4 regions of the Exiguobacterium sp. s192 genome follow, and region 4 is predicted to be linked to each of the others. Evidence: riboswitches for the same ligand, from Rfam matches in the RefSeq annotation. Region 4 holds a riboswitch; each other region holds the start of a gene.
The links. A riboswitch is a leader RNA that binds a small molecule or an ion and turns the genes downstream of it on or off. The one in region 4 is predicted to bind thiamine pyrophosphate.
Positions count from the first base shown of each region.

Region 1: another riboswitch for thiamine pyrophosphate. It lies ahead of KNP87_RS07395 (thiamine phosphate synthase); the one in region 4 lies ahead of thiD (bifunctional hydroxymethylpyrimidine kinase/phosphomethylpyrimidine kinase).
Region 2: another riboswitch for thiamine pyrophosphate. It lies ahead of KNP87_RS03605 (ECF transporter S component); the one in region 4 lies ahead of thiD (bifunctional hydroxymethylpyrimidine kinase/phosphomethylpyrimidine kinase).
Region 3: another riboswitch for thiamine pyrophosphate. It lies ahead of thiT (energy-coupled thiamine transporter ThiT); the one in region 4 lies ahead of thiD (bifunctional hydroxymethylpyrimidine kinase/phosphomethylpyrimidine kinase).

Region 1 is NZ_JACSMS010000003.1:45,783-51,002, forward strand. It holds gene KNP87_RS07375 (C40 family peptidase) at 1-180, opposite strand, end outside; gene KNP87_RS07380 (MFS transporter) at 370-1,563, opposite strand; gene KNP87_RS07385 (OsmC family protein) at 1,760-2,185, shown strand; gene nagZ (beta-N-acetylhexosaminidase) at 2,182-3,429, shown strand; TPP riboswitch at 3,489-3,591, shown strand; gene KNP87_RS07395 (thiamine phosphate synthase) at 3,683-4,279, shown strand; gene KNP87_RS07400 (NAD(P)/FAD-dependent oxidoreductase) at 4,189-5,220, shown strand, end outside.
Region 2 is NZ_JACSMS010000001.1:699,035-704,254, reverse strand. It holds gene KNP87_RS03610 (ABC transporter ATP-binding protein) at 1-1,398, opposite strand, end outside; gene KNP87_RS03605 (ECF transporter S component) at 1,395-1,970, opposite strand; TPP riboswitch at 2,076-2,175, opposite strand; gene KNP87_RS03600 (50S ribosomal protein L25/general stress protein Ctc) at 2,267-2,944, opposite strand; gene KNP87_RS03595 (DEAD/DEAH box helicase) at 3,295-5,220, opposite strand, start outside.
Region 3 is NZ_JACSMS010000001.1:326,805-332,024, forward strand. It holds gene pknB (Stk1 family PASTA domain-containing Ser/Thr kinase) at 1-102, shown strand, start outside; gene rsgA (ribosome small subunit-dependent GTPase A) at 135-1,040, shown strand; gene rpe (ribulose-phosphate 3-epimerase) at 1,042-1,698, shown strand; TPP riboswitch at 1,722-1,828, shown strand; gene thiT (energy-coupled thiamine transporter ThiT) at 1,892-2,452, shown strand; gene KNP87_RS01595 (thiamine diphosphokinase) at 2,452-3,066, shown strand; gene KNP87_RS01600 (amino acid permease) at 3,126-4,529, opposite strand; gene rpmB (50S ribosomal protein L28) at 4,670-4,858, opposite strand; gene KNP87_RS01610 (Asp23/Gls24 family envelope stress response protein) at 5,142-5,220, shown strand, end outside.
Region 4 is NZ_JACSMS010000005.1:116,966-122,185, forward strand. It holds gene thiE (thiamine phosphate synthase) at 1-226, opposite strand, end outside; gene thiM (hydroxyethylthiazole kinase) at 216-986, opposite strand; gene thiD (bifunctional hydroxymethylpyrimidine kinase/phosphomethylpyrimidine kinase) at 970-1,776, opposite strand; TPP riboswitch at 1,903-2,013, opposite strand; gene KNP87_RS10325 (murein hydrolase activator EnvC family protein) at 2,073-3,365, opposite strand; gene KNP87_RS10330 (murein hydrolase activator EnvC family protein) at 3,573-5,012, opposite strand.

The DNA.
Region 1 (5,220 bases), on a different contig from region 4:
TGGTGTTCCGATCAGTGAAGTTGAAAGTTTCGCGATTGCAGCTTTCTTTTTCGCAAGTTCTTTCTCCGATAACGGTTTTGGTGTCTCGGCTTTAGTCGGTGTTGCAGCGAATGTCGCGACCGGGCTGACCGTCGCTGTCAGCAAGAGGGCTGTTAATGGAAGGGCATAATACGATTTCATAGTAAAATCTCCTTTTTCGTAAGTGGGATGAACAACTGACTTTACCGTACCATGCCGATTGGAAAATAAAGCAACAAATCAGATACGTTCACCTAACAGTCTTGTAAGGTTCGGTCTGAGTCTCGGATACAAAAAAAGACGCCTGTTCCGTATGCCTCACGAGAGGACACTTTGGAAACAGGCGTTTTTTTATGACCGTTGATCAAGCCGGTGACTGACAGCGGTCAAAGCAGCTGCGAGTAAGGCGACGGCACCGCCAACAAGCGCGATATTCATGATCGGACCGTTCGCATAGACGAGTCCACCTAAAGCAGAACCGAAGGCAATCCCGACATTGCTGGCGACCGGCATCAAGGAAGCAGCCAGTCCTTTTGCTTCCGGATTAAACTTCTCTGCCAAATCAATCAGATAGATTTGTGTTGAGGTCGTTAATAAAATCGACATCAAGGACATCAAGGCAATGTTGATCAGACCGAGCGAAACGGACGCTGTCGTCACGTAGAGGGCGGCGAGTACAATCGCCTGAACGATGAAGACGAAACGGAGACGACCGATCGGGTTCCGGCTGGCGATTTTCCCGGCCAAGATGTTACTGAAGATCGAGACAACACCGTACGCGAGTAAAATTGGACTGATCCACGTCGACGGCAATTTCAATTCCAGCTCCAAAACCGGAACGAGGTACGTATAGACGACGTACGTCGCACCGAATCCAAATGATGGGATGAAAAAGGCGATCATGATCCGCGGATTGGCGAGTAGACGAAGTTGATCGCGAATCGAACTGGTCGCCGTTGATTGTTGGACCGGAACGACTTTGAAGACACCGACTAACGCAATGACGCCAAGGCCACTTGTCAGCCAAAAGGTTGCGGCGTACCCGGCATGTTGACCGATGAAGGTACCGATTGGAACTCCCAAGACGTTCGCAAGGGTAAAACCGCCGAAGATGAATGAGACGGCGACCCCGCGTTTCGCAATCGGGACACTGTCACTGGCGACGACCATTGCAAGCGAAATCAGGACGCCCGTCAAAACAGCCGTCACGATCCGGGTCAGCAATAAGATTTCATAATTCGGTGCAATACCGCTGCAGATATTCAGCAAAATCCAGACGAAAATCAAGCCAAGCATTAATTTGCGCCGTTCGAGATGTCCGGTCAAGGACATTGTAATCGGTGTCCCGATGGCGAAGGCGATGGCAAAGGCAGAGACAAGCGTCCCGGCTTTCGCGATCGTAATGTTCAGACCGTCTGCGATTTCGGATAAAATACCGACGATGACGAATTCGCTTGTTCCCAGGACAAAGGTCAACATGGATAACGTTGCGATCAACAGCCAGTCGGTTTGACTCAAACGAGTCGATGATGATGACATACACATTCCTCACTTCTAGCGCCTGTGCGCAAAAAACTATCGTGTATCAGAATAGCATGATTCAAGTGGTGCGGAAACAGGATTTAGAGGAAGGCGAAAAAGAAGCATTATTGCGAATAGCACGTCAATTTCACTTGGCGGAGATTCGGGTATACTGAAGAAGTAAAGACAACTAAAAAACGAGTAAAGGACGTGACGGAACATGCAAGCAACAGTCACTTGGAACCACAAGATGGGATTTAGCGGCGAGACTGAATCCGGGCATCACTTAGCGATGGACGCAGCACCGGATAACGGAGGCGACAATCAAGCACCGCGACCGACGGAGCTGTTACTCCACGCCGTTGCCGGCTGTACCGGCATCGACATCGTCTCGATTTTAGAGAAGATGCGTTTGACGTTGACCTCATTTGAAATGGACATCGAAGGGGAACGGGCAGATGACCATCCGCGCCGCTTCACGACGATTTCGATCCATTACCGGCTTGAAGGCGATTTACCGGAAGATAAGGTCCGTCGGGCGATTTCATTGTCAAAAGACAAATACTGCTCCGTCTCCCAATCGTTGAACGCAGAAATTGAAGTCTACTATTCAATCAACGGCGTCCGAAACGAGGAACCGATTTGAAGCTGTTTTTCCCTGTTGTCTTAGCAACTGTCTTACTGTCCGGTTGTGTCGACGAGACCGCGAAACCGAACGAACCGGCACCGAAGCAAGCCGAAGAAACAAAACAGCCGAAACCACAAAAACCGGAGCAACCGTCTGCCCGGGAACAAGCGGAAAATGAACTTAAGCAGACGGTCTCTCAGATGTCGACGGCGGAAAAAGTCGATCAACTGCTCTACATCGGTGTGGCCGGAACGGCATTGACGGAAGCGGATCGCCGGCTGTTGCAGCAACATGCGCTAGGGGGAGTGTTGTTACTCGGCGGTAATATCACGTCATCCGACCAACTGAAGGCATTGACGACTGATATCAACGAAGCGCAAACGTCGGATCAACGGGCATTCGTCGGTTTTGACGAAGAAGGCGGACGGGTCAGCCGGGTTCCGGACGCCCGACTCAAACTGTCGCCGAGCCTGGCATATGGTCAAAAAAATGATCCGGAATTAATGGAAGACGTCGGGCAGACGCTTGGCTCCATTTCCCGTTTTTACGGATTCAACATGGATTTTGCACCGGTCCTTGACGTCAACAGTAATCCGGCGAATCCGATCATCGGCGACCGGGCGCTCAGTGCGGACCCGCAACAAGTGGCACGACTTGGTGTGCCATTGATGCAGGGAATGAAGGAAGAAGATATCGTGCCGGTCGTCAAACATTTTCCGGGACACGGAGATACGACCGTCGACTCACATGTCGGTCTGCCGCGGGTCGATGCGACGAAAGCGGAACTTGAGCAGACGGAGCTAGTCCCGTTTAAACGGGCGATTCAAGACGGGGCTGAAATGGTCATGGTCGCGCATATCCTGTTCCCGGCTCTCGACAAAAATCGACCGTCCTCATTATCGAAAGAAGTCATGACCGGTGTGTTACGGAGTGAACTGAAATTTGATGGTGTCATCATCACGGACGATCTCGTCATGGGAGCCATCACAGAACGGTACGGATTAGCTCAAGCGGCAGGTCTTGCACTTGAAAACGGTGCGGACATGGCGATGTTCTCGACACCCGGAGCGTACGCGTCCGTTCACAAGGAAATCATGGCGCGGATCAAACAAGGGAAACTGTCGACAGCCGATCTCAACCAGAAAGTCATGCGGGTCTTACGCTTAAAACAAACGTATGACTTGTCGCAAACGAAACGTGTCGACGAATACCAACGCTTGATCGAGCAGGTCAAAGCGGTCGAATTGGACATGCGACACTAATCAAGGGTGGAACTAATCGGACTACCCGTGGTAGACTACAGACGTACCACACAAATAAATATCTACACTAGGGGAGTCTCGCAGCAGACTGAGACGGAAGTATCCGGACCCTTTGAACCTGATCTAGTTCGTACTAGCGGAGGGAAGTGGTATCCGATCATCTATCGAGGGAACGCCAAGCGTCGCCCTTTTCGTAGGACCACTCCATCAGTTCATGGGGTGGTCCTTTTTCGTGTGGAAAGGAGGGGGAACGATGTCACATTTACACCTGATTACAACCGGACGCGACAGTAAGGAAGTGCTGGAACAGACCCTTCCGCAGCTCGCACTGTCCGTCGATCGCATCCACTTACGGGAGCCAACCTGGTCAGTCCGGGAATTGGTTTCCTGCATTGATACGTTGCTCGACCAAGGAGTCCGCGCAGACCAGTTGGTTGTCCATGACCGGCTCGATGCTGCACTCGTCACCGGCACGACCGTCCAGTTGACACGCCGCAGTCTGTCGGTCGAGCGTGTCCGGGCACAGTTTCCGACGATCTCCATCGGTCAATCGGTTCACTCGTTGACCGAAGCGATGGTGGCGGAACAAGCCGGCGCCGATTACGTGATGTACGGTCATATTTTTGAGACGGATTCGAAACCCGGCGTGGCGCCACGGGGACTCGATGCGTTACAGCAAGTCGTCGACTGGACATCAATCCCGGTCATCGCCATCGGCGGAATCAAACCGGAAAATCTGTCTGATGTCTTAACGACCGGGTGCAGCGGAGTTGCCGTCCTGTCCGGGATTTTGGGACAAGCCCATCCGGCGGAAGCAGCCGGACGGTTCCGGGCGGTGATTGGACGATGAAACAACCGGATGTATTAATCGTCGGTGCCGGTATCATCGGTTTGACGCTCGCCTATGAGTTGCTACAGCGGGGTCAACGTGTTCACGTGATCGATCAGTCGGCAGTCGGACAAGGCGCGACACGGGCGGCAGCGGGAATGCTCGCGACGGACGAAGAACTGTCGGAACCGCTACATGCGTTAGCGGCAGTCAGCCGCGTCCTGTATCCGCAGCTTGTCCGTCAATTGTTCGACGAGACCGGGTTGACGAGCGGCTATCTCGAACTGCCGTTTCAGCTGCGCCAGGCAAAGCAAACCGTCCAATTTGAACGGGTCGGTCAAGTCGATCCTCCGTTGCTTGTCCGTGCGTTACGGCAAGCGATTGAACAGCGGGGCGGCGTGATTGAAGAACAGGTAAGTGTCTTGCGTCTTCTGCGGGACAACGAGACGGTAACCGGGGTGGAGACAAGCCGGGGACAAAAGGTTGGTCGGCAGGTCGTCATCGCCGGCGGACGAGGGTCGGAACCGTTGTTGCAAACGATCGGGATTCCGATTGATACGCTTCCGGTCAAAGGTGAGTGCCTGTCTGTCCGTCTCACAACCGGTCGACTGGAGCAGACTTTGTTTCATGAGACGGTGTATCTTGTCCCGAAAGCAGACGGACGGATTATCATCGGCGCGACGGAACATGTTGGTGAGGAGTCAACGACGGTCAACGCGGGCAGCGTCTCGGACCTGTTGGCGGCAGCAATTGACGTGTATCCGCCGATCCGTGATGCGGCACTGGTTGACATCTGGTCCGGTGTCCGGCCGCAGACCCGTGACGGTTTACCGTATCTTGGACGGGTCAAAGGGATTGACGGTTTGTTGGTCGCGACGGGACATCACCGGCACGGCATCTTGCTCGCTCCGGTGACGGCACAAGTCCTCGCCGATTGTGTCATGAACCGAAAACCGGAAGTT
Region 2 (5,220 bases), on a different contig from region 4:
GATGACGACGACACGGTCGGCGTAACGGTGGACCAGCTCCATGTCGTGCGTCACCATGATCACGGTCGTTCCTGCCTCCCGGGCTTGATGCAGCACGTCGATGATATGTGCCGTCGTCTCAGCGTCTTGTCCAAAGGTCGGTTCATCGAGCAACAAAACAGCTTTTCGTTCCAGTAACATCGTCGCGACACTCAACCGTCTTTTTTGCCCGAGACTGAGCGCGAGGGGAAACTGATCCGCGACATCGGTCAGTCGATAGTGACGCAAGGCTGTCTGGACCCGTTCCGGATCAAAGGTAGCACAGCTGATGGCAAGTTCGTCGGTGACCGTCTGTTTAAGAAATTGGAAGTCCGGTTGTTGAAAAACAAAGCCGACTTGTTGGTAATACGTCCGGTCCGACCATCTCCGAAGCGGGGTGTCGAACAAGCGGATATCGCCTTGGGACGGAAGCAATTTCGCCAGTGTCTCAAGGACCGTGCTTTTTCCAGCCCCGTTGCGTCCGACGAGCATGATCCATTGACCGGAAAAGGTCGTCCATGAAAAATCGTTAAGAATCGTCCGTTTCCCCCGTTTGACACGGACCCGCGTCAGCTCAAATGTCCGCTCCGTTCCAACCGCTCGACGTTCAACCGGACGTTTCTTCAGATGACAGGCTTGTCCGGACAGTTCCGGTAAGGTCTCCAGTCCGTAAGGGTAGAGGAGCGGCATCGTAATCCCAAGCGCCGTCATCACATTCCGCTGTTGATGAAACACGTCATACGGTGTGCCATCAAGCAATAAGCGACCACCTTCAAAGACAAGTACCCGGTCGGCAAACGTCACGCACTGATCGAGCTGATGTTCGATCAGAACGAGCGTCATGTCGGGATCACGGTGCAATTCTTCAATCAGATGCATCATCGTCCGTTGACCACTCGGGTCGAGTTGTGCCGTCGGTTCATCCAGTAATAAGATATCCGGTTCAAGGGCGAGGACACAGGCCAACGCGAGCCGTTGCTTCATCCCGCCGGACAGTTCGGCAATCGGTGTCGTCAAGGCAAGATCAAGTCCGACCCGCGCCAGCAGCAACTGGATGCGTTCCTCCATCTCACTGCGGATAATCTGCCGGTTCTCGAGACTAAAGGCGATTTCCGCTCCGACCGTCTGCATACAAAACTGATCGTCCGGCTGTTGGAACAAAATCCCGACCGTTCCCTCGGTCGACCAGTGACCGGTGACATCTGCTTCAATCGTATCCGGCAACAGACCGGCAAGAACGTGTAAAAAGGTCGTCTTGCCGCTGCCGCTTGGACCGACGAGCAAGGTCGTTTCTCCTTTTTGAATCCTGATCGACAAGTCGTGTAAGACCGGAGAATCCTGATCCGGATAACGGACGGACAGGTGCGCGCACTGCATCATGCGGCACGCTGCTTTCGTTGCCGTCCGATCGCATAACCGTTCAATGTCCCGGTTTTAACGAGCGCGTCGACGATTAGTTTGGCGAGCAATCCACCGAGCAATGCTCCGCTGACGAGTTGCAGGGAAAACGTCAACAGCAGTGTCGTCGTCGTATAATAGGCAAATCCATTTACGATGAGGCTGTAGACCATACTTCCGACGGCGGCAAAGACACCGGACAACATCAAGGTGAACGTATTAAACGTCCGGTAGCCGAACACGGCAAAAGCGATCTCGGCTCCGATTCCCTGTGCAAATCCAATCAACAGTGCCGATAAGCCGAAGTGACTCCCTGTAAACAACTCGACGGCAGCAGCGACGACTTCTGCAATCAATGCCGCGCCTGGTTTTTGAATGATGTAGGCGACAAGGGGACTGGCGATGACCCAGATGCCGAACATCCAGTTTGCACCGACCGGTCCGAAGATGGCCGAGATCGGCAACCATAACGTCGACCATCCTAAGTAGAGGACACCACAAGCTACGGCGAGCATCATCATGACGATGATTTCTTTCATTTTCCAACTGTTCATAATCACTTCTCCTTTGAATGCACACCCACAAAGAAACCACAAAAAAGACCGCCCTCTATGAAAAGAGAGCGGTCGTGTAACCTGCAAGATGCAGAAAAAGAGCACGAGGATTCCGCTCCACTTTCCTACGCTAGTATGAACTAGATCAGGTTCAAAGGGTCCGAAGTAAATCGTCTCAGCCGAGCGGGCTCCCCTAGTGGATGTGTCAATGATGTGTACCTTCTTCACTGTACGGCTGTCGCCGCGACTTGTCAATATGCATAAAAAAACCTCCCACGAGGGGAGGGGAGAAAAGATTACTCTTTGCCTTCTTTGTTTTCTTCAGCTTGCTCTTCAGAAGTTTGTTCTGAATCGTCTGTCGCTGTATCCGCATCAGCTGCTTGTGCCTCAGCTTCTGCTTCTTCGATTTCTTCAAGTTCAGCTTCAAGTGTCGATTCAACGACCGCTGCAACTTGGATGTCACCTTCTGTGACGACACGGAAATCTTTTTCTTCCGGAAGATCAGCGACTGTAATCGAATCTCCGATTGCAAGTTCCGTTACATCCACTTCGATGCGTTCCGGTAATTTATCTGGTGTTGCGGCAACTGTTACTTTAAAGAGTGTTTGTGAAAGGAATCCGCCAAGTTTCGCGCCAGCTGCTTCGCCGACGAGGACGATATCCGTTTCGACTTCTGTTTCTTCATCCATTTTAACAGCGATGAATTCAACGTGTTTGATTGTTGGTGTAAAGATGTCCATATCGAGTTTGTTGATCAATGTGTTGACCTTTTTACCGCCGATTTGAAGAGCAACCAAGACGTTTTCGCCGTGATCACGGACAACTTTGACCAATTCTTTTTCGTCGAATGAAATCGGTGTGCTTTCCACTTTGTAGCCATACACGACACCAAGAGCTTTTCCTTCATGACGTAATTGCTTTCTAAGTGAGCGTGGGCGTACTTCGCGTTCTTCTACTTTTAATGTTACTGACATGTTCATTTCCCCCTTGAATTTGGTATAGCCCTCAAAAGGTAATGAATGTAGGAGTGGAACAATAGGTTCCAACAGAAATTCATGCGCTAAATGCTAGTTCAACTGGATTTCATTCAGAAATGAAAAACGAAGTGAGTAAGTAGCATTTCTCTCCCAGGTCATTACGCTGATATTGAGAAACAATAATTGAAAAGCGACCGTGTTGTACGGTGCTAATGTAGATATACCCCTGTCTTTCAAAAGTTAAAACCTTTTTTTCTGAATTTGATTGTCGAAAGACCTTCAAACCTGTTGATAGACAACGGATTGAAGGTCCTTCATTTTTTTAAGAATTTCTTTGATTTGTGTGGTTACTCACCTGCTGAATCGACAAAAGCGGGGAGATCGAGCAGACGGACGAGTTCACGAATCGTTAAAACATCCGGCTTCTGATCCGATAGGACGGCATCAATCATCGTCGCTTTACGATCTTGTAATTCCGCCATCTTTTCCTCGATCGTCCCGGTCATCAACAGCTTAATCACTTCGACCGGCGACTGCTGTCCCAATCGATGAGCCCGGTCAGCCGCTTGTTGCTCGACGGCTGGATTCCACCAGCTGTCGTATAAAATGACGGTATCTGCCGTCGCCAGATTCAGACCGGTCCCGCCGGCCTTCAAGGAAATCAGGAAGAGATCGACTTCACCGGCATTAAACCGGTCACACAGTGCGACCCGGTCTTCAACCGGCGTCTCACCGGTCAGTAGAAAGTGGGCACGTTGTCGTGCTGCCAGTCGTTCCCGAATCCGGGCCAGCATCTTCGTATACTGGGAAAAAATCAGGATCCGATGTCCGCTCGCTACTTTTTCTTCAATGATTTCAAGCAGGCGTTCGAGCTTTGTCGATTCGCCTGTATAATCTTCGACAAACAACGCCGGATCACAGCAAATCTGCCGTAAGCGGGTCAAACCGGCGAGCAACTTGATCCGGTCCTCACGTTTCGTTTCATCCAAATGACGCAACGTTTCCAGTTGCAGTTTAGATAAGTAGGAGGCATAAAGCTTTTTCTGTGTCGGACCAAGGTCTGTATAGTGATGGACAATCTGCTTCTTCGGTAAATCCTGCAACACCTCATCTTTGGTCCGCCGCATCAGAAACGGACGGATGAATCGTTTGATCTCGTCATGCGACCACGTTTGAAACGTCTGTAAGTCCGGCAGCAAGGAAGGGAAGATGACCCGGAAAATCGACCAGAGATCATCGGTCCGGTTTTCAAGCGGCGTTCCGGTCAAGGCAAACCGACGTTTCGCCCGAATCCGGCGCAAGCGGACAGCGGTTTGTGACGCCGGATTCTTCAGATGTTGTGCCTCATCAAAAATTACGACGTCGTATTCGACGGCCTGGTGTGCCTCCATGTCGGCTCGTAACGACGGGTAGGAAATCAAAAAAATCCCGTCCGCTGGTACTGTCTCGATTTGGTCCAAGCGGTGCTTTCGCGCTCCGGTCAACAGATGGACCGTTCTCGTCGGGGCAAATCGCGTGAGTTCCGCCTGCCAGTTATGGAGCAGGGAGGCCGGGGCGACAATTAAGACCCGTCCCGGCGGCAGCGTCTCAAGATACCCAATCGCCTGAATCGTTTTCCCGAGTCCCATCTCATCCGCTAAAATCCCGTGCCCGTCGTGTCCGGCGAGATTCGCCATGAACTGGATCCCTGCCCGCTGATACGGATACAAGTGGCGGTCGAGTACTTCCGGGAAGTTCAGGTAGACTCCTGTTCCATTTTTCAGCTCGAGCCATCGTTCTGTTAATTGTTTATGGACATGCAAGAAGGAGGCACCGACCAGATGTTTGAGGTTCGGCAAAGCCGGCGCGCGCAACACCGCTTCAAGTTGATCCTGCTCTGCTGCTTCGAGTTGCCGAAAGACGCGTTGCAACTGTTCAAACGCCCGGGTCTCAAACGAGACAAACTGACCGTTCTTTAACCGGTGATACGTTTTCCGGGTGACTAGCGACTGCAAGACCCGTTTCAGTTCCATTTCCGGAATCCCGTCCATGGAAAAGCGGAAGGTTAACCAATCCAGGCGGTCCGTCGTGTCGACATCAATCCGCGGATGAAACGGTCCATTCGGTAAGGAGTGGCGGATACTTTCCGTCACTTGAACGACGAGTTCGCCGTAAACGACGCGGGGATCGAGCAAACCTTTCAGAAATTGATATTCCGCCGCTTCTCCCTCTAATTGATAGCGACCATTCCGCTCCAAGAAACCACTCTCCGTCACGTAGTGGAGAACGGCGCC
Region 3 (5,220 bases), on a different contig from region 4:
ACGATTGATCCGGGGGAAGAAGGAAAAATCACGATCTATAAAGATGATGACGTATATCGTTCGAAGACCATTACGTATAATCAAGCAAAATCACAAGAGTAAGCAGCAGAATGCTGACAAAAGGAGTGCATAGGATGGCGGAAAGTCGAATTGAAGACAACCGGGACGGAACGATTATTCGTCTGCAAGGTGGATTTTATGATGTCATGACCCCTCAAGGAGAAATCCGGTCACGCGCCCGTGGTAATTTCAGAAAACGTGGAATCAGTCCTGTCGTAGGCGATGAGGTTGTATTACACATCGAAAGTGAGACCGGCTACATTTTGGAAGTGAAAGAACGTCAAAATTTCTTGGTCCGACCACCGGTTGCGAATATCGATCAAGCATTACTGGTCGTCTCAGCTGCGGAACCCGATTTTTCCGCCCATCTGCTCGACCGGTTTCTTGTGCTGATTGAAGCGAAGGACATTCAACCGATCATTATTTTGACGAAGATGGATTTGCTGCACGGAACTACCGAACTGGTGGTGAAAGAAGCCATCGCGGCGTACCGGAAAATCGGCTACCCTGTCATTGAGACTTCGAGTGAGACGCTTGTCGGAGTGGAGCTCGTCCGTCCCTTGTTGAAAGATAAGACGAGCGTACTGGCCGGACAATCCGGTGTCGGCAAAAGTTCGTTGCTCAACGCGCTTGAACCTTCGCTGGCCCTGGAAACGAGTCATATTTCGAAATCACTCGGACGCGGTCGACACACGACACGACATGTCACCTTGATTCCGCTCGGTGAAGGGTTAATCGGCGATACACCTGGTTTTTCAAACCTCGATTTCCCGCATGAAATGGAACTCGAAGAATTGCGTTGGTGTTTTCCAGAATTCGTCGCCTTGCAGGATGACTGTAAATACCGGGGATGTCTGCATTTGAATGAACCGGGATGTGCCGTCAAAGAAGCAATTGAAGCACACGAAATCATGCCCTCACGGTATACGAATTATGGTATGTTTGTAGAGGAAATCAAGAATCGAGCCCGGAGGTATTGAGATGATTAAAATTGCACCATCAATCTTATCAGCAGATTTTGCAAACTTGGAGCGGGACGTCAAAGCTGTCGAGGCGGCAGGCGCCGATTACATTCATTTTGATGTCATGGATGGTCAGTTTGTCCCGAACATTTCCTTTGGTTTACCGGTCTTAAACAGTTTACGCCAAAAAACAGATATGGTTCTCGACGTTCATTTAATGATTGATCGTCCGGAAAACTTTGTGGAGGCTTTTGTTGCAGCAGGTGCTGACATCGTGACCTTCCATGTTGAGGCGACGAACCATGTGCATCGTGTCCTCCAGCAAATCAAAGCAGCGGGTGCGAAGGCGGGGGTTGTTCTGAACCCGCATACACCGCTTACGACGATTGAACATGTCTTAGAAGAGGTCGATATGGTCTTGTTGATGACGGTTAATCCTGGATTCGGCGGTCAAGCCTTCCTGCCTGGTGTCATGACGAAACTGAAGCAACTTGCAGACCTAAAGGCAGAGCGTGGACTGACGTTTGAAATTGAAATTGATGGGGGTGTGAATGCGGAGACAGCGAAGCTGTGCATCGAAAACGGGGCGAACGTCCTTGTTGCCGGATCCGCGATTTACAATGCACCTGATTATACGGAAGCAATCACTAGTATTCGGAATGCGGCTCACGTATAATAAAAAGGCAAACAAAACTTAATGATGACCGCAAGGGGTGTCGCGTCAAGCGGCTGAGAGAAGTGATTGGACTTTAACCCTTCGAACCTGTTCCGTTCAGACGGACGTAGGGATGTGGCGCACGCAGGCAGTACGGCGTTCGTCGTACTGCCTTTTTGCCGTCCTGCGATTTTATTTTTAGGAGGAAACAAGTATGAAACGGCTACAAATGTTAATGGAAATTGCAATTTTTGCAAGTATCGGAGTGGTGTTTGATTTATTGATTCCCTTTAAGATGCCTCAAGGAGGAGCTATCAGCTTAGCGATGCTACCGATTTTTGTGATGGCGTTCCGTCACGGCGTCGTGGGTGGTGTCGTGACAGGAGCTCTCGTCGGAACGATTCAGCTGATGTTCGCGCCGCAAATCTTGACGGTCGTCCAACCGTTACTCGATTATACGATTGCATTTGGTGTTGTTGGACTGAGTGGTTTATTTGCCCGTCAAGTCAAAAAGGCGGCAGCGGCTGGGAAAAACGGACGTTTGATGGCCATCGTCCTGATGGCGACGTTCCTTGGTGCCGGATTACGGTATGTCTGCCATGTCATCAGTGGAATCGTCTTCTTTGCTGAATACGCAGAAGGTCCGGTCGTCCCGTACTCCTTGATTTACAATGCGACGTATATGGTTCCGTCGTATCTGTTGTGCGGTATCGTCGCAGGACTCTTGTTTACGACGGCGCCACGACTCCTCCGTTATTCGGCGCGAGGTGTCTGATGCGGGCTGTGATTGTTGCAGCAGGACCGGTCGAGGACATCCCGTCCTTAACGCCGTTCATCGACGAGAACACGGTGGTCATCGCTGTCGACGGCGGTGTCGCTACGCTAGTGCAACAAGGTCTTGCGTTTGACTTGGCAATCGGCGACTTTGATTCGCTTGGATATACGCCGGAAGGAGCGGTGATTCATCCGGCTGAAAAAGATGAAACCGATTTAGAGCTCGCTTTGCGTCATGTCAACGAACAGTATGAAGTGACGGACGTGTTGATTTTCGGGGCGACAGGTGGTCGACTGGATATGACCCTGCAAAACGTCTATTTATTGAAACAGTTTCCGGCAGCGCGTCTTGTGACGAAGCGGGAAGAGGTGCGTTTCTTACAGGAGGGACACGATCAAATCAAGGCGGACCAATACCATTACCTATCCTTCATTCCACTCGTTCCGACCCGCTTAACGCTTCGGGGTGTCAAGTATCCGCTAACCGATCATGACGTGCCCGTCGGCGGTTCCTTAACCGTCAGCAATGAATGGACGGATCATCAGCTTGCCGATGTCACGGTCCACACGGGTGAAGTGATCGTATTACGAAGTCTCTCTGATAATAAAAAATGACTGAAAAAAGAACGTGACGGTCAGGAAATCACTCCTGCAGCCGATCACGTTCTTTTGGATTATGGTTCTAAGGTCGAACTGGCTGCCTGACGTTCCGTTTGGGCAGCGAGATGGTTTCCTTTAACGAACCAATGATACGACGCCCATGTCAAAAGGAAGAAGGGAACACCGATATATAAGGCGATCCGTTGATCCGCTTGGAAAGCAAGGCTGATCAGAACAAGCAGGTTCAAAGAAAATGAGAGAATCGGTAAGACCGGGAAAAATGGTGTCTTGAACTTCAACTCATTGACAGAGTGTCCGTCTTTGATGAATTGGCGACGGAAGGCAATCTGTGAAGCAGAAATCGAAATCCATCCGACCTGCGCCCCGAGTCCGGCGAGTGACAACAACCAGATGAAAACGGTATCTTCTGCAAAAAAGGCGGTCAGGAGTGATAACATGGCGAATAACATCGTAAAGCACAACGCGCGCATCGGTACCCCGCGCGAATTGATGATTGCGAGTTTTTTTGAAATCATACCTTCCTGCGACATCGACCATAACATCCGTGTCGCCGCATACAAGCCTGAGTTTCCAACGGATAACAGGGCAGTCAAGACAACGATGTTCATCAAGTCAGCCGCATAAGGAATTCCGATAGCGTCAAATACCATGATGAACGGACTGCTGATTCCGCTAGCTGTTTCATAGGGAATCAAGGCACCGACAATCGTGATCGAGAGGACGAAAAAGATGAATGTCCGCCAGACAGTGTTGCGAATGGCTTTTGGAATTGATTTTTCGGGATCACTCGATTCACCGGCAGCGACACCAATCAATTCTGTTCCCTGAAAAGCAAAGTTGACGGCGATCATCGTCGTCAAGACTCCGAGTGCCCCGTTTGGAAACAGACCGTTGGCCGTAAAGTTAGCGAACAGTGTGTCCGGACGGGCTGCCGTCATCTCAATCCAGCCAAACCAAGCGGCTCCCCCGAGCCCGATGAAGAAAAGAATGGCAAGGACTTTTAAACTGGAAAACCAAAACTCAGCCTCCCCGAAGGCTTTTGCTGAAACGGCATTCAGACCAAATAAGATCAGCGTAAAGAGGGCGCACCAGACGACAATCGGCATATCCGGAAACCAACGTCCCATCAAACTGCCGGCTGCCGTGATTTCGAGCGCCACCGTCACAGCCCAGCCGAGCCAGTAAATCCAACCGACGGCAAAGCCGACGCCCGGTCCGATGAACCGTGTCGTATACGTCTGGAACGATCCGGAAACCGGCATGTGCACCGCCATTTCCCCTAAACATAACATCGTCAGATACATGATGGTCCCACCCACGATGTAACTGAGCACCGCCCCGAGCGGTCCAGCTTGTGAAATCGTCAATCCGGAACCAAGAAACAGACCTGTTCCGATGATGCCGCCGAGCGAAATCATGAAGAGATGCCGGCTTGTCATTTCTCTTTTTAACTGCATGTTGACCCTTCCCCCTTGAAAAAAATAACTGCCCACTTATTGTAAGCGTTTTCAATTATTCCGACAATTAGTTTAGGAGAAAAATAAAAAATGGATAAAAAAAGAACCGGAAGGGAAGATTCCCATCCGGTTACTGCGCCTTATACGCGTTCGACTTTACCTGATTTGAGAGCTCGAGCTGAAACCCAAACCTTTTTAGGTTTACCGTCAACGAGAATACGTACTTTTTGTACGTTGATTCCCCAAGTGCGTTTCGTTTTGTTCAATGCGTGTGAACGGTTGTTTCCCGACTTCGGCGATTTCCCAGTAACGTAGCATTTACGTGCCATGTGTTCCGCCTCCTTTTATGTTGTTTTGCGTTCGTCCTAATAGACACTTTGCTATCTTAGCATGGTGTCGAGACGGTTGCAACATAAAAAAAGTAGCTGACAAGAAAAAAACTTGACAGACAACCTCAAAATTTAAAATAATGAATGAGGATGATGGTAAAAGTTCATTTGACCGCTACTATTTTTCACTTATTCATTGTATAGTCAGTACGGCGACTTTTCAATAGTAGGTCCTTATAGTAGAATTATGAGAAGAACACAATTAACAAAGGGGGCTACTCAGGTGGCGATCGAGATGAAAACGACCTATGGAAAAATTGATGTGGATAATGATGTCGTTGCGCAACTTGCAGGCGGAGCGG
Region 4 (5,220 bases):
GCGCGATATCAATCCGGTCGTTGATGATAAGCGGAACCCTGTACCGGTCCGCGAGTATTTTCAGTTGAGCGGCCGCTTCTAGAAATTCCTTTCCGGAGGCTTCTTTTTCCCGCAATTGAACAATCGTCGCCCCGCCCTTGATCGTCGCTTCCACTGCTTCGACCAGTCGGGATCTGGATTGAAGACGCGGATCCGTCACGGCATACACTAAATAATCAGGCTTCATTAAAGTGCACCTCCCGGAGTGTCTCCTCTGTCATCAAGCTGACGGCATTAAACAAACCGGTCCGAAAATCGCCGATTCCTTTTTTCTCATCCGCCTGCTCTCCGGCTTTCCCCATCAAATAGGTTCCTAAAGCAGCAGCTTCAAAACGTGCATAACCGGCCCCTAACAGCGTCGCAATCAAAGAAGCTGTCATACATCCCGTCCCCGTCACTTGACCCAGCCGTTTCGTTCCGACATCAAGATGAAGCTCGTGCTGTCCGTCCGTCACGAAGTCAACCGGTCCTGTGACCACGATGACTTGATTGGATTCGGCTGCAAACGCCCGGACTGCATGAAAATCCAGCGATTCTCCTTCGGCGACGTCGACTCCCTTTGTTGTCGTCGCCTGCCCAAGTAACGTTTTGATTTCTGAAGCATTTCCTTTAATCACCGTAAATTGAATCTGTTGCATCAGTTCCTTCATAAAATCCGTTCGTAAAGTAGTCGCACCTGCTCCGACTGGATCTAAAATGACCGGTTTTCCTAAACGGTTGGCGGTTTTCCCTGCCAACAATTGCGCCTCGCGCATCGCAGGACTCAACGTCCCTGTGTTGATCACGACGGCATCGGCAAGTGCCACCATCTCTTCAACTTCTAACAAATCGTCCGCCATGACAGGAGATCCGCCGAGTGCAAGTGTCATATTGGCACAATCATTAATGGTCACGGTATTCGTTAAATGATGGATCAATGGTTTTTTTTCCTCAATGGTTCGTAACATGATTTTCCCTCCAGAATTCATAAAAGTGATGAGTCGGTCCAATCCCGTGACCAAGCGCAAAACCATGACGAATCGCTTCCGTCACGTACCGCTTGGCATGGGCTACACTGTCGGTAAGCGAGTCTCCTAATGCAAGGCGTGCTGCAATCGCTGCGGACAACGTACACCCTGTCCCGTGTGTATGCAGACGATCCAGACGCTCCTGCTCAAAGAAATGGTGTTGACCTTGTGTATATAAAAGATCCGTGGCTTGCTGCCCTTCCAAATGTCCGCCTTTCAGCAAAACAGAGTCCACCCGTTGTTTAGACAGCTCAATTGTGGCCTGCCGCATTTCCTCGATCGATTGAACCGGGTAACCGATCATCCGCTCGATTTCCGGAATATTGGGTGTCACGAGTGTCGCGAGCGGTAACAGTTCCTCCATCAATGCCTGCTTCGCATCCGTCTGCAGTAAATCGTGCCCGCCTTTCGCGACCATGACCGGATCTAAAATGATCGGAACTCGGCAGTGTTTGAGTTGTTGCGCGATGACGTGGATGGTTTCTTGATTCGAGACCATCCCGATTTTGACGGCATCCACACGAATATCTGAAAAAATCGAGGTGAGTTGTGCCTCGACGAGCGCCGGCGACACATCTTCAACCGCCTGGACCCCTAACGTATTTTGGGCAGTGATTGCTGTAATGACACTCATACCGTAGACACCAAGGGCGGAGAATGTTTTTAAATCTGCCTGAATTCCCGCTCCACCACCGGAATCAGATCCTGCAATCGTCAGTACATGTTTCATATCGTTTCCTCACTTTCGTGTGAGCAAATCTAAGGAGAGAAAACGGACGACAAAACAAAAAGCGCCGTCCGCTGTAAAAAAGCAGACGACGCCATGAACGACCGGTTACACCGGACGATACTTTCATGTCTTCGATCTCAACTTTCCTACGCTGGTATTATCCAGTTCAGGTGACAGGGTCGAAAACAGAATGGTTTTCCTCTCAGCCGGACTCCTCCAGCTCCCCTAGTTGCTCGTAATAATATTCTTTTTCACTGTAGCACAGCCATAAAAAAAAAACGAGCCGAAGCCCGTTTTTAGAAATATCCGAGAGGATTGACCGTATTCGCCGGTCCTGTCGCACTATACTGGTATCCACCAACATGTAACTCAAAGTGAAGGTGTGGACCTGTCGAATTTCCTGTGCTTCCAAGTGTTCCGAGTGATTGTCCTTGTGATACGGTTTGACCCGCCCCGACGGATAACGAATTCATATGCGCATAAACCGTCGTATACACTTGTCCATCCAGGAAGTGTGAAATCATGACATGATTTCCGTATGGTCCGCCACTTCCGGCTGTAATGACCGTTCCTGCTGCTGCTGCGCGAATCGGCGAACCGACAGGACCACTGATGTCGACTCCATTATGGAATGTATACCCATTTACACCACTTGCTGGTCCGAAGCCTTGTGAGACACCACCTGCTGCCGGTCGAATAAACTTCGCCGATCCAGCAGGCACACTGACGACCGGTGCAGGACTGTCTGCTTTTCCAGTCGACTTACGTGTCGTGTCAGCCGCTGTTTTTGAGGCTTGTTCAGCTGCTGCTTGTTCAGCCGCCGCTTGTTCAGCCGCCGCTTTTTCTGCCGCTGCTTTCGCTGCGGCTTTCGCTGCCGCAATGGCACGTTCTTGTGCTTCCAGTGTCGCTTGTAATTCTTTTGCATCGAGTAGCTCTGTCGTAAATTTCACTTTCCCTTTACGCAGCTTTTTCAACGTTGCACTTCGCTCTTTCATCTGCTGTTTGAGCTGTTTCTTTTGAACGAGCAGAGCTTCTTTTTCTTGAACACGTTCTGCTTTTTTCGTAACAAGTTCAGCTTTTGCTTCAGCTAATTTTTCTTGTGTTTCCAAATACGACACGATCATCTTATCATCTTGTTCAGCGATCTTTTTTCCTGCCATGACACGACTGAACAGGTCCCCTAAGTTTTTTGAACCAAAAATGACTTCTTCCCATTTAATTGAATTCCCATCATTTTCTTGAAGAACCCGTAACCGATCTCCTAGCAATTCCTCTTGCTTGGCTAACATTTCTTCATAACGAATAATCTCTTGTTCAAGATCTTCGATTTGCACATTCAACTGACGAATTTGCTTATTTTTTTCCGAAATCCGGAAGATGTTTTCATTAATCGCAGCATCAATCTTGTTAATTTCTTGTTGTTCGCTGGATATTTTAGCTTCCTGTTTTTTGATGGCTTTTTCCAGCTTGCGCTGTTCTGCTGCATTTTGCGATTTTTTCTCTTTAATCGTCGCAGCATGTCCTGAAATCGGTACACTTGTAAACAGTAATGTTCCGAATAATACCGTTGAAAGTAATTTTTTTAACATGTATGGTTTCCTCACTTATGTATAATTTCTTATTTGAAAAGCATTTAATTCGAAGTATTTCTCTCTGAGATTGATTATAGCACCGCGATAGTTTCAGTAACGTTTCATTTGTGTTTCAAGTGAAAACGTTTTTTTGTCATATTAACGTCTGACAGCAAACCGCATAAAAAAAGAAACCCTTGCCGAAGCAAGGATTTCTGTGAATTTTTATAACATAGACATTGGATTAACTGTATTTGCTGGACCGGAAGCACTGTAGCTGTATCCACCTACGTGAATCTCGAAGTGCAGGTGAGGACCTGTTGAATTCCCTGTGCTACCAAGGGCTCCAATTTGTTCCCCTTGACTGACACGTTGTCCTGCACGAGCATTTAATGAACTCATATGGGCATACACTGTCGTATACGTTTTTCCATTTAACTGGTGTGCGATCATGACGTGGTTTCCGTATGGTCCACCACTTGATGCTGTAATGACAGTCCCCGTTGCTGCTGCAACGATTGGTGTTCCGACTGGTGCACCAAAGTCAATTCCGTTGTGGAACGAGTAGCCGTTTGAACCATTCGCTGAACCATATCCTTGTGTGATTGATCCACTTGTTGGATGAATGAACAGAGAAGATGATGATGGAGCAGGTGCCGGTTCCGGTGTCGGTGCTGGCGTTGCTTTTGGTACTGTTACGGCTGGTGCAGATTGTTTCGTTGAATTTGTCGCAGGTGCCGACGATTTCTGATTCGCTTTAGCTTCAGCTGCTGCTTTTGCTGCCGCTGCTTCAGCCGCCTGTTGCTCTGCCGCCGCTTGTTCTGCTGCCGCTTGTGCCGCTTGAGCTTCCGCACGTGCTTTGGCTTCCCGTGCTGCTTGAGCTTGACGTTCCTTCTCGATTCGCGCTTCACGTTCGCGTGCTGCTTTTTCCGCTGCAATCGCTTGTTCCTGTGCAATCAAGATTTGTTGAACTTCTTTAGCGTCCATCAATTGTGTTTCAAATTTCTTTTTCTGTTTTCTGAGTTCTTTCAAACGTTGGTTACGTTCTTTGATTTGTTGTTCAAGTTCTGCTTGTTGACGTTTCAGTTCTTGTTTTTCTGTCACTAGTTTTGCTTTTTTATCCTTTAGCTCTTGTTGAGCAGCTGCTAATTTTTTCTGCGTGTTTTGGTAATCAGTGATCATCTTATCATCTTGTTGTGAAATCGATTTTCCTGCCAAAACACGGCTGACGAGATCGCCTACGTCTTTAGAACCGAAGATGACTTCTTCCCATTTAATTGAGTTTCCGTCATTTTCCTGCATGACGCGTAAACGGTCACCCAATAATTTTTCTTGTTTTTTCAGTTTTGCTTTATACTTCTCGATCTGTTTTCCCAGTTCAACAATTTCAGCTTCCGTTGCTTTGATCTGACGATCTTTTGCTTCAACGGCAAACATTTTTTCGTTTAATGCTTGATCTAAACGATTCACTTCTTGTTGTGTTTTTGAGATTTTTTGACCTTCTTGATTAACGGAGGATTCTAACTTTTTCTGAGTTTTAGAGTTTTCTTGTTGCTTTTGTTCGTTTTTGGCTTTTTGTTCACTTAAATCATCTGCTGATGCAAAATGAGGAGTTGATGAAAGGACAAGTGCGGAAACGATGAGCGACGCGAACGTTTTTTTCATGTAGTAATCCCTCTTTTTCTGTGTAGTTTATATAAATAATTCGATAGTTTTATTTAAATTTCATAATAGTTTTTAAAAATTATAAGAACGTTTTTGATTATAGCATTCATTTTACCTCTATTATATTTCAGTGATATGTCAATTTTAATAAGTTCTCTTTTCGGGTCTTGGTAATATCTAGATTGGTTCCTCGTCGTTGCGTGTTGTG